Regions from separate parts of the Aequoribacter fuscus genome, predicted to be linked through region 3. Evidence: predicted binding sites of a transcription regulator. Region 3 holds the regulator's gene; each other region holds the start of a gene.

Region 1 (4,545 bases), 1.2 Mb from region 3:
TGCCTATATAGTTTGGTATACCCCCCATGACCTCCTGCCTACCCCTATAGGCTATGGAGTCAAGTGGCACTAATAGTAGCACCACCAATTCTCTTGAACCGCTACCAGCATATGGCAAACCAATGAAAATACGCAATGCTTTTGTTGCTGTGTCTATGAACTGCTAGAGCACCCGGGCACCATCCTTCCCAAAAATTTCAATGTTTCAATACATCATGCTCACGCTGTGTGCACGGTTTTGTCACGCCATCGCCTTTTTCATCGTTCAAACACTAACACCTCAGAAGTCGTAACAATAATTACACAAAACCGTCACGTTAATGACACGCCTCTGAAATAAAAATGTAGCGTAAATGTCACTTTGTAATAAAAGTGACATAATTTAACGATAGGATCCCGCCATCGATAAAGAGACCATAATTATGCGCCGCTCACTCCCACTTGCTCTTGTCCTCGCATCAGCACACACAATCGCCGCCGGTAGTGACGATGTGGATGCACTCAAATCCGAGTTAGATCAACTCAAAGCGCTGGTTATGAAGCTTGAGCAACGCCTTGCCGATGTCGAAGGACAAACAATACCGGTTGAGGATTTGACCGCCTTAACCAAGCTGAACCCCGTCGCCGTAAAATCAGCACAAGAATCACGAGTGACACTGGCGAGCGATTTTCGCCTGCGCTACGAATCTATTGAGAAACAAGGCTCAGATCGGCGTGAGCGCGAGCGCTTGCGTGCGCGCGCGTCGCTCACCTACAAAGGTGATGACTTTACTGGCGTATTCGCGTTAGCCTCGGGTGGCGATAGCCCAACATCAACCAATCAGACCCTAGGCGGTGGCGGCACCAGCAAAGCTCTGCAGCTTGATATGGCGTATGTTATCTACCCCTTAAATGATCAAGTGAACGTGCTTGCGGGCAAAATGAAAAACCCACTGCATCGCCCAGGCAAATACGGTTTGGTGTGGGATTCTGACTACCGTCCAGAGGGTGTGTTTTTGACAACCGAGACGGGTGACTTTGAATTGACCGCCGGCAGCTTTTGGCTCGAGAGCGACAGTAAGAACGGCAATGAACGCGCAGTCTACGCTTTGCAAGGGATGTACAAAGCCCAAGTAGGCGACACGAAGTTAAACCTTGGTTTGGGGTATTTCGAAGCCAATCTCTCTGGCGACAAAGCCTTTTGGTCGGGTGACACCATCAAACTGGGCAACTACCAAGACTGCAGCAATGGATCCTGTGTTTTCACGAACGACTACCACGTCATTGAGGCATTCGCAGAAGCCAACTTTACCAGCAGCGTCAACGGCTTTGCGCACTGGATCGAAAATACCGAAGCGAATAGCGACAACACGGGCTACGTGCTTGGCCTCAATATTGGTAAAGCAAAAAATGCTGGCGACTGGGCTTTTCAGGCCGCTTGGCAGAATCTTGAAAACGAAGCCACGGTCGCACTGCTCACCGATTCAGATTTCGCGGGTGGCGGTACCGGGGGCGAAGGGTCACAGTTAACGCTGAGCTACAAGGCAAGCTCTAGCCTCGCTATTAACCTGTTGTACTCGGATACCGAAAGAACCACCTATATTGACCCAAACCCGCTGGATTACAAGCGCCTGGTTCTAGATTTTTCGATGAAATACTAGCCACAAAAAAGCCCCGATCTTGCGAAAGACCGGGGCTTTTTATGAGTGACCTCTCAGCTTAATTAGCTAAGCGCTATCGACTGAACGTGGTTACCCACATCTTCGGCGTTGTCGGCAATATCGCCAATCCATACCAAGACTTCGTACAAAAACATGGCTTCGACTGGCGACAGGTCTTTCTCTAGCTTAAACAGCTGCGCACGCAAATCGCTTTGCATGGTATCGGTTTGCCGCTCGGCTTCATCGATTCGAGCCAAGGCCGCTTCAACACGCTCTAGGTTGTTTTGTCCGAACCCAGACTTCACGTAGATATCCAGTTGATTAACGGCTTCTTTCGCGTAGCGAACCGCCTCGACGGAAGTTCTTACGAAATCGAGCACCCCAGCGCGCATAGGCTTTGGAAACCGCATTCGACGCCCGACAATAATGCCGGCGATGTCTTTCGCGCAGTTAGCAATTTTGTCTTGCGATGTAATCAGGCGTAACAAATCGGTGCGCGATACCGGCATCATCAAGCGCTTTGGCATATTCTTGCGAAACTCGGCTTTTAATTCATCGGCGCGATGTTCACTGGCTACCACAGTCTTATGAAGCTCTGCGGCTTGCTCCCAGCTTTTGCTGAACTCGGCTTCTAGAAATGGTATCAACGCCTCGGTCGCTTCCAGCGTAGCGGCGATGTGTTGGGTAATGGTTTCGATTGGTGACTTAACCAGCAAATCAGCAATAGGCATTCTAATCGACATTTTTCGCTCCGTACTCTCACGAGTATGATTAAAAAGGTAAGGTTTTTAGGAACCTACAAGCGGTTCTTAGACGCATTGTAACAAAACTGTAAACTAATTGTAATACTTGTCACAAAGGGCAGTATTACCATGATGTTAATTAATATCCGCCGCCACAGCGCAATTGCGCCCTGATTTTTTGGCTTGAAACAGAGCGTCGTCGATCTTAGTGATATTACGATCGATACTCACCACAGGGTTCAACAAACCGAAGCCAAAACTTGCAGTAACCTCAAGGCCGCTACTGAATGTGGCTTCAGAAATCGCTTCACGTAAACTATTAGCCAAGGCCTTCAGTCCACGCTCATCGGCATGCAGCAATCCGCTTCGCTTCAATTGCTTAAAGATTCGCTGCCCCAACTCGTCACTCGTGGCGCCCAATGGGAACAAGTCTAACTGCATCATTTGTTCCGTTACGGCCGCCTCGTACCGCAGAGCCGGCGCGCTTTTTTGCTGAGAGTAACGCGTCAAAATCATGTCTATGACTGCATCGACATTCTCGAGCGCATATTCCCAACCACGGTTCGTGGCCTCAACAAACCGCTGTGTCTGCTCCGGGTTTTGGACCACGGCATTTTGGGTCGCCAGGACACTCACCGCGCTACTCACAAAACCATAATCCGCCGGATCAATCACGTTGTAGGCTACGCCCAAACGATCAAGCTCGTAGAGTTGATTCGAGCGAAAAGCGCTCATGGCATCGACCTTACCCTGGATAAAGTCATCGATACTAAAGGTGTGCTCACGAATATCGGAATTGGTGGAGTTAACGTAAAAGTGATTCAGCAGGAGTGCGAGCGAGCTATAACGAAACTCATCGGTCGTGCCCATAATACGCTTGCCAACCAAATCGCCGGGAGTCCGAATCGACGGGTGGGTTACAAAAATTAAAGGTGATCTCTGAAAGTAGGTGGCTAGCACCACAACCGGCGCAATGTGGCCACCGTGTACCACCAAGTTAGAGTTATGCACCACATAATCCGCATCGCCCTGTATCAGCGACAAAACATTGTCGACCGATGGCTCGTATTCCACCAAGTCGACATCCAATCCGGCCTCTTGATAATAGCCCAGCTCTTTGGCGGCGATGAAGCCTGCGAATTCGAATTGATACTTCCATTCAAGTTGAACGCGAACGTATTGCAAATCGTTTGCAAACACAGTGTTGCAAAAAAACAACAGAACTAGGCTAAGTCTAAACTTCATCGGCGCTCCACGAGATTGAAATAAGTGTAAAACGAAAACTTCTAATTGGCATTAAAATGAACGCCTCAGTAAAAATGCTTACATTAACTTACACTTTAAACACTCCATTAACGCCTGAGACCCCGGTATCAAAAATAGGCGAATTCAGGCAAACTCGACGGCATTGTCTTTGCAGGTTAACTATGAGTGTCGGAATTTTAATACTCGCCGCGGGGCGCAGCCGCCGTATGGGAACCGACAAACGGTTGCTGCCCTGGCGGGAAACGCGGCTACTTGAGCGATCAATACAGCTGTGCCGCGACAGCGGTTTGAGCTACCGTATTGCATTGAGCTGTCGGGAAGACGACGATCTTATCGCGCAAAGATTTGAACCAAATTGTATTCGCATTAAGGAATCAGATCTGGGCTTGGGTCACACACTTGCTCACGCCATTGGCAGCTTACCTCGGTCTTGGAGCGGCGTTATCGTGCATCTCGCTGATATGCCCTTGGTGCAGGTATCGACCTTTCAGACAATTGCGCACGAACTGCAAAAGCACCCGATTGTGATTCCAAGCTATCAACAGCAGTGGGGCAACCCACGCGGTTTTTCGCAATCACTGTGGCCCGAACTGGCGTTACTAAGGGGCGATCAAGGCGCTAAAGACTTAATCAAAAAGCACTCAGATTTGTGCCATGTGTTAGATCTTACCGATGCTGGCGTCTTAGTCGATATCGATACCCAAAAAGACTACCAAACCTGGCAGCATTGACCATCTCTCGTTCTGATTACGCGACGCTTAGACAACTGTGAGCGGACTGACTCATAGCACCGCGCTTAAGCTGGGTGAGCTGAGCCAAGATCGACACCGCAATTTCCATCGGTGTTTTGCTGCCAATATCGATACCCACGGGCGCGTGAATACGCGCAAGTGCCT
Region 2 (4,545 bases), 1.5 Mb from region 3:
GGCCTTCCTTTTGAAGGGTTTGATTCACCTGGGGTCTGGCCCCAAAGGCAATGACAACTCGTACACCTAAGCTGTTGAGCAGCACCAGATCTTGCAAAATAGTAGTGAGGTGATCGCTTGCTAAACACTCGCCCGATAGCGCCACCACAAAGGTTTTTCCTCTGTGCGCGTTGATGTAGGGTGTGGTGTTTCTAAACCACTGAATGTGCGATTGTGTTGGCATGTGTGCATTATCGTACGAACCGTAGCGTTCGTACAGCATGCTTACAGGCAATAGTGCTTAATGGCGTTGCTCAGCAAGGTAATGCAGGGGTTAATCTGGTCGAACGCTAGGTATTCGTTGGGTTGATGAGCTAAGTCAATCGAGCCCGGGCCCATCACAATGGCTTGTGCGCCAAGCGCTTTAAAAAACCCTGCTTCGGTCGCAAATAAGGCGCTGGCGGCTTTTGCATCTGTAAGTGATTCTGCCAGGCGGACCAAGGCAGAGTCCGCGCCTTCTTCAAAAGGCGGTACGGGGTCCATCAGCGGCTCCCAAAGGACGTTCAAGCCCGAGAATTCGCTTTCTTGCTGGCATAGCGATTGAATCTTCGCCGTAATTAAATCGGTTTTTAGGCCGGGAATTATCCGCAAGTCGAACTGAAGCTCGCTGTGCGCGCAAATACGGTTGGGTGAGTCTCCGCCGTGAATATGCCCCAGGTTGAGCGTGGTGTACGGAACTTCAAAGGCCAAGTTTTGCTCGGCCTGCAGTTCCAAGCGCAAGGCCATCAGGCCGGTGATTAAACGATGCATGCCGTCGATCGCATTGTTGCCAAGTGCGGGGTTGGAGGAATGTCCAGAATGCCCGCGTACAACGATACGACTCATGAGCATGCCTTTGTGCATACGAATCGGCTTTAGGTTTGTGGGTTCTCCGATAATTACGCCGTCAGCTTGGTGTATTTGCGACTTCAGCAGAGCTTTGGCGCCGTTCATAGTGCTCTCTTCATCGGCCGTAGCAATCAGTGTGAGAGGTGCGTTCAAGCTCGAGCTGTCGAACTGTGCTGCTGCTGCGAAGGCCAGCGGGAAAAAGCCTTTCATATCGCTGGTGCCCAAGCCATAAAAGCGTTGGTCTTGCTCATGAACTTGCAGCGGGTTGGTTTGCCAGCGGCCCTCATCGAAAGGCACGGTGTCGCTGTGCCCAGCAAGCACTAAACCGCCAATGCCCGAGCCTTTGGTTGCAATTAAGTTCGCTTTGCTGGCATCGGCGTCGACTATCTGAATTTCAGTAGAAAACCCGGCCGCTTGCGCAAAGTCGGCGAGGCGTTCGATCACTGGCAGGTTGCCTTGATCCCAAGAAGGATCGGTAGAGCTGACCGAAGAAGTTGCGATCAGCTCTTTGAGTTGATGGGTAATAAGACGGTGATCAGCACACGCTTTAGCCACCAAACAGCCCTTTGAAGAAGAAAAAGAAGATTATGGATAGTCCTGCACCGGCGGGTAGAGTAACGATCCAAGAAGCGAAGATCGAGCCCACCACACGCAAATCAATGGCACCAATGCCGCGCGCCAAACCAACGCCTAGTACCGCACCCACCAACGTGTGAGTCGTCGAGATAGGAAGGCCTGTCGCTGATGCAAACACCACAGTCGTCGCTGCGCCCAATTCGGCGGCAAAACCACGACTGGGAGTGAGTTCGGTAATTTTTTTACCGATTGTCTGAATGACGCGCCAGCCATAGGTCGCAAGGCCGATCACAATACCGACTGCACCGGTTAGCAAAATCCACCAAGGCATCGCCGACTTGGTGGCGATTTCGCCGCCTGATTGAATGATACCGGCGATTGCAGCCAGTGGGCCCACTGCGTTGGCGACATCGTTTGAGCCATGAGCGAAGGCCATCGAACAGGCTGTGAAAACCATCAGAACAGCAAAGATGCGTTCGATATCTGCCGATGTTGCTTCGGCTTGGCTATTTTTGCGGTGAATGCGGTTCAACATTTGTGCTCCGATCAGAGCCACAATAATTCCAATCAATGCGGCGACCGGCAGCGCGTTAGCGAAGCTACTAGAGAACCCCATATCCACTTTGATGCCCACGTGTTTCAGGCCTTTGGTCAGGGTCACCATGGCGATCATGAAGCCCACAAGAAACATGTAAAAGGGCACGTATTTTTTGGCGCGGTGAAATGCGTCGTCACGGTCGAGTATCAATGCTCGAACGCTGGTGAACAGCAAGTACGAAATTGTGCCTGCGACGAGCGGTGAGACGACCCAGCTTGCGACAATTGTGCCGATCTTTGGCCACGCAACCGAGTCCATTGAAATGCCGACCGCAGCAAATCCAACGATAGCACCCACAATAGAGTGCGTTGTGGATACCGGCCATCCTTTAATGCTGGCAATCAGCAGCCACGTTCCGGCCGCAAGTAATGCTGACATCATCCCATAAACCAGTAGATGGCTTTGCCCCTCGAAGGCGGCGGGGTCAATGATACCCTTACGGATGGTATCCGTGACGGCACCACCCGCTAAGTAAGCACCCGCAAACTCGAAAATCATCGCGATCAGTATTGCTTGCGTCAGGGTAATGGCTTTAGAGCCCACGGAGGTGCCCATCGCATTAGCCACATCGTTCGCACCGATACCCCAGGCCATAAAGAAACCGAAGACGCACGCAATAATCAGCAGCATTGAGCCGTAATTTTGAATAATTTCCACGGAGTTTCCTCTTTTTGTTTGATTTAGGTGCTCGGCAAGTGAGCTATGACTGGTGGTTGAATTTTACCTGCTGTTATATGACATTATTGTTACAGTATGACAAGTTTACAGCGAGCTTCTTTCCGCTTTCCCAAAAATTAGCGGCAGTATAGGCAATGCCTTGCGCTGTGTCACACTCAAATAAGATTAGTTTAAAATCTGTGGCTCATTTCAGAGTCAGGGCATAGCATAGAGCTATAGCTCTTCACCGGACGTTTCGATGGACAATACGCTGCAAAACTTGCTGACACTCGTGGATCAAAGTTGCGCCGCCCGCGGCAATGCCCTGCGAGATTTTGAGCTCGAAGCGTGGCGCCAAGCCTTAGCCTGCAGTCCGTATTTGTCGACCACGGTGAGTCAGCATTGGGCGTGGGTCGAGACGGATTTTGCGCGAACTCGTTGGTCAAAACCACTCGTTTGGCAAGACTTGGAGGGGCTTTTAGAGGATCTCAAACACCAGGGATTTGACATCGATGCGCAGCTCCGCAAGTTGCGCAACCGCGTTATGATGCGACTGATTTGGCGTGACTTTTCACGCCAGTGTCGGGCTCAAGAGACGGTGCAACAAGTTTCGTTGTTAGCCGAATTCTGTATTCAGACTGCGGTCGCTTGCGCCGGGCAAGAGTTGCGCGAACGGTTTGGTCAACCGATCGGTGCCGACTCAGGCAATGTGCAGAACTTAGTGACTTTGGCCATGGGTAAGCTCGGCGCTGGCGAGCTCAATCTGTCATCAGATATTGATCTCATCTTTGTTTATCCGGAAAGCGGCCAGACTGAGGGCGGTCGCAAAAGTGTCTCTAACCAAGAGTACTTTATTAAAGTCGGGCAGCGCGTCATCACTCTGCTCGATAAGGTCACCGTCGACGGCTTTGTTTTTCGAGTCGATATGCGCCTTAGGCCTTATGGAGACAGTGGGCCTTTGGTCATGAATTTCTCGGCGTTCGAGGCGTACTATCAAGATCAGGGGCGAGATTGGGAGCGCTATGCGATGATCAAGGCGCGCGCTCTAACGGGTGATGCAGCAGATGTTGTCTACCTAGAATCTATGCTTCGTCCTTTTGTGTTTCGCCGCTACGTCGATTTTAGCGTGATTGAATCCCTGCGCGAGATGAAGCGCATGATTTCCGAACAGGTGATTCGCAAGGGTTTGCAAAACGACGTAAAACTGGGCCCCGGTGGTATTCGCGAGGTCGAGTTCATTGGCCAGTGTTTTCAGCTGATTCGCGGCGGTCGCGACGCTCCTTTGCGCTGCAGAGGTCTAATGGATGCCCTCAGCGCAAGCGAGCAACTGGGTTGCCTACCCGCTGACGCGGTCAGTGAGCTTCGCGAGGCCTATTGGTTTTTGCGTGACTCTGAGCATGCGATACAGGGTTATCAAGATCGGCAAACACAGCGTTTGCCCGAAGACCCCGACGCTCAAGCAAGTCTGAGTCGCGTCATGGGTTTTCAGACCTTTGAGGATTACCTTGTTGCACTGAATGCGCATCGATCTAGGGTGAGTCGGCATTTTGTCGACCTGATTGCATCAGCCAGTGAAGAAGATGAGAGCAGCCAGCGGACTTGGTTTTGGGATGATTTAGATCTTGAACAAATTGCTGCCTTGGGTTTCGAGGATCCGGCTGCTGTCAGCGCGGCCCTAGAGCGTCTAACGCAATCAGCCATTGTGCGCACCCTGCAGGTCGAGCCTCGTCGGCGCCTTGACCTTGCTATGCCAAAACTGTTGGAAGCGTGCGCGCGGCAGGCCAACGCATCAGATACAGTGGTGCGCCTTGTCCCAATGGTCGAGGCGGTACTGCGTCGCAGCGCTT
Region 3 (4,545 bases):
CTCAGCTTTTCCGCAGGTGACATACGCCGACTCATGGGTCCGAGACTCGCAGTGCCTTCTTGCAACGCGGGTGGCGCCGTACTTGAACCATTAGCCTGCACCTGCATCACAACATCGGGGTACTTCTGGTTAAACACCCTCGCCAGGCGAGTCATAACACCACCCATGGTATCAGAGCCTACACTTGAAAGTTTGACCACTGGAGTAGCCGCATGAGCAACCTCGACGCTCAACGCAAAGATCAGTAGCGCAATGAACTTGCTAGCGAAAATATTACGATAAGCGAACATAGCACGTGTCATAAAATCAGACGTCGCGATTCATTCTATGGAAGCTCAAGCTAAAACAACTGCCCGCACCGAGTTCCGACTCGATTTTCAGTTGCGCCTCGTGGCTGGCTGCGACATGCTTAACGATCGCAAGGCCCAGGCCCGTGCCACCTCCAGCAAAGGAGCGCGATTCATCGACACGATAGAAACGCTCGGTGAGGCGCGGAATATGTTCTTCCGCAATCCCCAAACCTTGATCGCAGACCTCAATGCACAGTGCGTCCTCTGTTTCACGTAAGGTTAAGGATACCGGCTTTCCCTCTGGCGAATACTTGAGCGCATTCACTACCAAATTACTGAGCGCACTAAACAACTCCCGGTAGTCTCCCTCAATTTTCGCATTTCGAACGGCGCACTTATACTCGATGGTTCGAGATGGATACCCTCCCCTCAAATCTTCCACTACTTCGCCGCATAGGGCGACTACGTTCACCTGCTCGCGCACTCGTTTTTTTGTTGCCGTCGCCTCAATCTTTGACAGCCACAACAAATCCCGCACTAGATTTTCCATGCGCTGTGACTGCTGAGCCATCTGTTCAAGGGGTTTTATCAACGCAGCCGGCAGCATTTCCGATTGCGATAACAGGGTATCCAAATAACCCGATATCACCGTAAGTGGCGTTCGAAGCTCGTGTGATACATTGCCGACAAAGTCCTGACGCGTCTGTTCTATCTGCACCAGCTGTGTAACGTCCCGTACCAGTATGAGGCGATCCCCGATGCCAAAGGAGCTGACTTCCACTTGCAGATGTCGCGCAGGAAAATCGTTGGTGCTGAACGTCAGAGGTTCAGTATAGTCGCCCACGATCATGTAACTGGAAAACTCAGGATAACGCACTAAGCTTAACAAGTTTTGACCTTTATCTTGCGGATAGCGTAAACCCAATAGGTACTCCGCAGAGCTATTGCTCCACTCGATCAAACCTTTCTGGTCGATGAGTAGCGCACCATCGCGCAGAGAGCGAAAAGAATCACGAAGGTAATCAACCGTGTGCTGAAGGCGTGATCGCGCGTCTCGGTTGTGGCGTTGTATTGCATACATCTGGTCCAGCATCATTCCCCAGATACCCGAGCCCTCGGGAGGCTCTGATTCGGGGTGATCGATCCACTGCAATACCCTGCGAAGCTGCCATAAGTAACCGAACACAAAAAACAGCAAAACGACCGTTAACGCTTCGGCCGTCGCGCCAATCACCCAACCAATCGCAGCGGCGATCAGTAGCAGCAGAACAAGGGTTTGAAGCTCTTTGTACCACCGCCCTACTGCACGCATAAAGTCTAAATTCCAGGCGGAGAAAAGCGATAACCCGTACCGCGTACGGTCTGAATAAAGTGGCTGCAATCACCCATGTCGTTCTGCAACGCTTTACGTAAGCGACGAATGTGGACATCCACCGTACGTTCCTCGACATAGACATTACCGCCCCATACCTGATCGAGTAGCTGACTGCGTGTATAGGCGCGTTCTGGATGCGACATAAAAAAAGACAATAGTTTAAATTCAGTCGGTCCCATCGCGAGCGGTTCACCCGCGAGGAACACCCGGTGGCTACTCATGTCTAAGACTAACTCGCCCGCCTCAATCCTCTCGGACGAAGGCATGGCGCCACTGCGACGTAGCAACGCTCGGATTCTGGCAATCAGCTCACGTGGGGCAAAAGGCTTGGTGATGTAGTCATCCGCGCCGACGTCCAAACCCTGAATAACATTGTCCTCCGAGGTCTTTGCCGTCAGCATGATCACTGGAATTTCTTCAGTGAGCTTATCGCGTTTGAGTCGTCGAAGTAGTTCAATACCGCTGCCACCGGGTAGCATCCAATCCAGTAGGACAATGTCTGGGCGACGGTCAATGATAATTGCGTGTGCGTCCATGATGTTATCGGCTTCGATGCAGCGCAAATCGGCGATTTCCAGGGCCATACGCAACATATCCCGGATAGCGACCTCGTCTTCTACAACCAATACTGAACAATTCTTCACGGCAATAACTCCTTGCGCGGATACTGTAATATTGCAACATTATCGCGTGCAAGGCATGACAATTCTGTGACAAAGTGAAATAAAAATGACTGTTACGTTAAAACCAGTCGAACCAGCCTTTATTCGCAGCATCGAGACGACTCTTGCACCCCTGCAGTTGCGTCCTGTACCGCCCAGCGCGAGCGTGAACTTTATTGGCTACACCGACTAGCCACGCTTTAGATTTATACGTTCCTCTTGCGTAGCCACCCTGCCCCTCATGGTAATTAAGATACAGTGCTCTTGCATCGGTTGCTGAAACGCCGTTCTCTTTATACGAGAGCTTGTTGTACCATCCGATAAAATCAATGGCGTCATCAAACTCGTCGCGGTCGGCGCCGTAGGCACCCGCATCACGTTTATATCGCTCCCAAGTACCCGTCAGTGCCTGAGAATAACCGTAGGCGTTTGACGGCCGAAAACCGGGAATAAAACCAAGAATTTTTTTGCGGGGAGGCTTTGCTTTTGCCTCAAACTTTGACTCTTGGTGCACAATCGCCATCATGGTGGGAATATCAGCATCCCAACGTTTTGCTGATTTTTTTGCGCTTTTGTACCAGCCTTTTTTTTCGTCAAAAATAGCGCAAATATTGTCCAAATCGCTCGGAGGTGCGGTCGTACACCCCGCGATGACGATGAGTACTAAGCTAAATCCAAGCCGACTTACGCGCGAGAAATTCATCTTCGTTTATTACCTCCACACCCAAAGCTTGCGCTTTTGCGAGCTTACTCCCTGCCCCAGGTCCTGCAAGCAACACTGTGGTCTTGTTAGACACACTCCCTGCCACACTTGCACCCAAAGATTTCAACAACTCGGTCGCCTCTTCTCGAGAAAACGTCTCGAGTTTGCCTGTTACCACCCAAGTCTGTCCAACAAGCGGTGCATTGTCGACATCAATCGGCGCTACCTCAGGCCATGAAAGCCCCGCTTGCACTAGCGTGCTAATAACCTCTAAGTGAGTCGATGAGTTTAGGAATGATCGAATGTGATTTGCAACGATTGGGCCAACATCCGGTACAGCCAGCAAATCGTCAACAGACGCCGCGATTAGCGACTCAATATCGCCAAAATAGTCTGCCAGGCGCTCGGCCGTTGTTACGCCTACTTCACGGATACCCAAAGCATACAGAAAACGGGCAAACGTCGTCCGCTTGGATCGGTCTATCGCATCAATGAGATTTTGAGCCGACTTAGCGCCCATTCTTGGCAACGCGGCAAGCTCATTGAAAGTTAGGCCATAGATATCGCTGGGGTCCTTCAACCGCTCTATATCCACCAGCTGCTCCACTAATTTTTCACCAAAGCCCTCAATATCCATCGCTTTGCGCGACACAAAATGAATGATCGCGCCCTTACGCTGTGCAGAGCACGTCAGCGCCCCACTGCAGCGTTGTACCGCTTCACCCTCTTCGCGCACGATTGCGGATCCGCACACGGGACAGTGCGAGGGAAAAACAATTTTCCTCAGCTCGCCTCGCCGCTCTTCTGGTAGCGCCCTCGCCACCTGAGGGATAACATCGCCAGCGCGTCGAACGACCACTAAGTCACCAATCTTCACCTGCAGACGATCGATTTCGTCCGCATTATGCAGAGTTGCGTTACTGACGACGACGCCGCCCACCGATACCGGCTCGAGTCTTGCCACAGGTGTAATCGCACCCGTTCGACCCACCTGAAATTCAACATCCAGCAAATGCGTTAAAGCCTCTTCAGCGGGAAACTTCCTGGCGATTGCCCAACGGGGTGCCCGCGACACAAAGCCCAAATCGGCCTGCTCGGCCAATGAATTCACTTTGTATACAATACCATCGATGTCGTAATCCAAGCCGCTCCGACGCCGAGACAGTTGCTCGTAATAATCAATACAGGCCTGAATACCCGAGACGGCTTGCACTTCATCATTAACAGGTAGCCCGAGCGACTCGTACCACCGTAACAACCCATACTGGCTATCGGGAATGTCCACACCTTGGGTCACACCCACACCATAACAGTAAAACGCGAGCGGTCTTTTGGCTGTGATCGCGGGATCTAGCTGGCGCAAACTACCAGCAGCCGCGTTGCGCGGATTAGCAAACGTTTTTTCGCCCTGAGCTTCGGCGCGTTGATTGAGACGCGTGAAGCCCCGCTTTGGCATAAAAATTTCGCCTCGCACTTCGAGGGCGTCAATGGATTCAGCGCCATGCAACTGTAGGG

The links. The regulator PhoB, encoded in region 3, activates phosphate uptake and scavenging genes when phosphate is short. The targets are predictions, from matches to a motif close to TGTCATAAANNTGTAACA.
Region 1: a site for PhoB is predicted at 2,471-2,488, ahead of EYZ66_RS12795 (TIGR00153 family protein). Genes of this name have one in related genera too.
Region 2: a site for PhoB is predicted at 2,775-2,792, ahead of EYZ66_RS00240 (inorganic phosphate transporter). Genes of this name have one in related genera too.

The regions. Positions count from the first base shown of each region.
Region 1 covers NZ_CP036423.1:2,798,517-2,803,061, forward strand. Annotated here, with positions in the region: gene EYZ66_RS12790 (putative porin) at 423-1,640, shown strand; gene EYZ66_RS12795 (TIGR00153 family protein) at 1,703-2,383, opposite strand; gene EYZ66_RS12800 (ABC transporter substrate-binding protein) at 2,519-3,628, opposite strand; gene EYZ66_RS12805 (nucleotidyltransferase family protein) at 3,811-4,380, shown strand; gene EYZ66_RS12810 (XdhC family protein) at 4,397-4,545, opposite strand, start outside.
Region 2 covers NZ_CP036423.1:50,289-54,833, forward strand. Annotated here, with positions in the region: gene argA (amino-acid N-acetyltransferase) at 1-223, opposite strand, end outside; gene argE (acetylornithine deacetylase) at 265-1,422, opposite strand; gene EYZ66_RS00240 (inorganic phosphate transporter) at 1,415-2,698, opposite strand; gene glnE (bifunctional [glutamate--ammonia ligase]-adenylyl-L-tyrosine phosphorylase/[glutamate--ammonia-ligase] adenylyltransferase) at 2,958-4,545, shown strand, end outside.
Region 3 covers NZ_CP036423.1:1,632,718-1,637,262, forward strand. Annotated here, with positions in the region: gene EYZ66_RS07370 (PstS family phosphate ABC transporter substrate-binding protein) at 1-290, opposite strand, end outside; gene phoR (phosphate regulon sensor histidine kinase PhoR) at 307-1,602, opposite strand; gene phoB (phosphate regulon transcriptional regulator PhoB) at 1,608-2,309, opposite strand; gene EYZ66_RS07385 (transglycosylase SLT domain-containing protein) at 2,407-3,030, opposite strand; gene ligA (NAD-dependent DNA ligase LigA) at 2,996-4,545, opposite strand, start outside.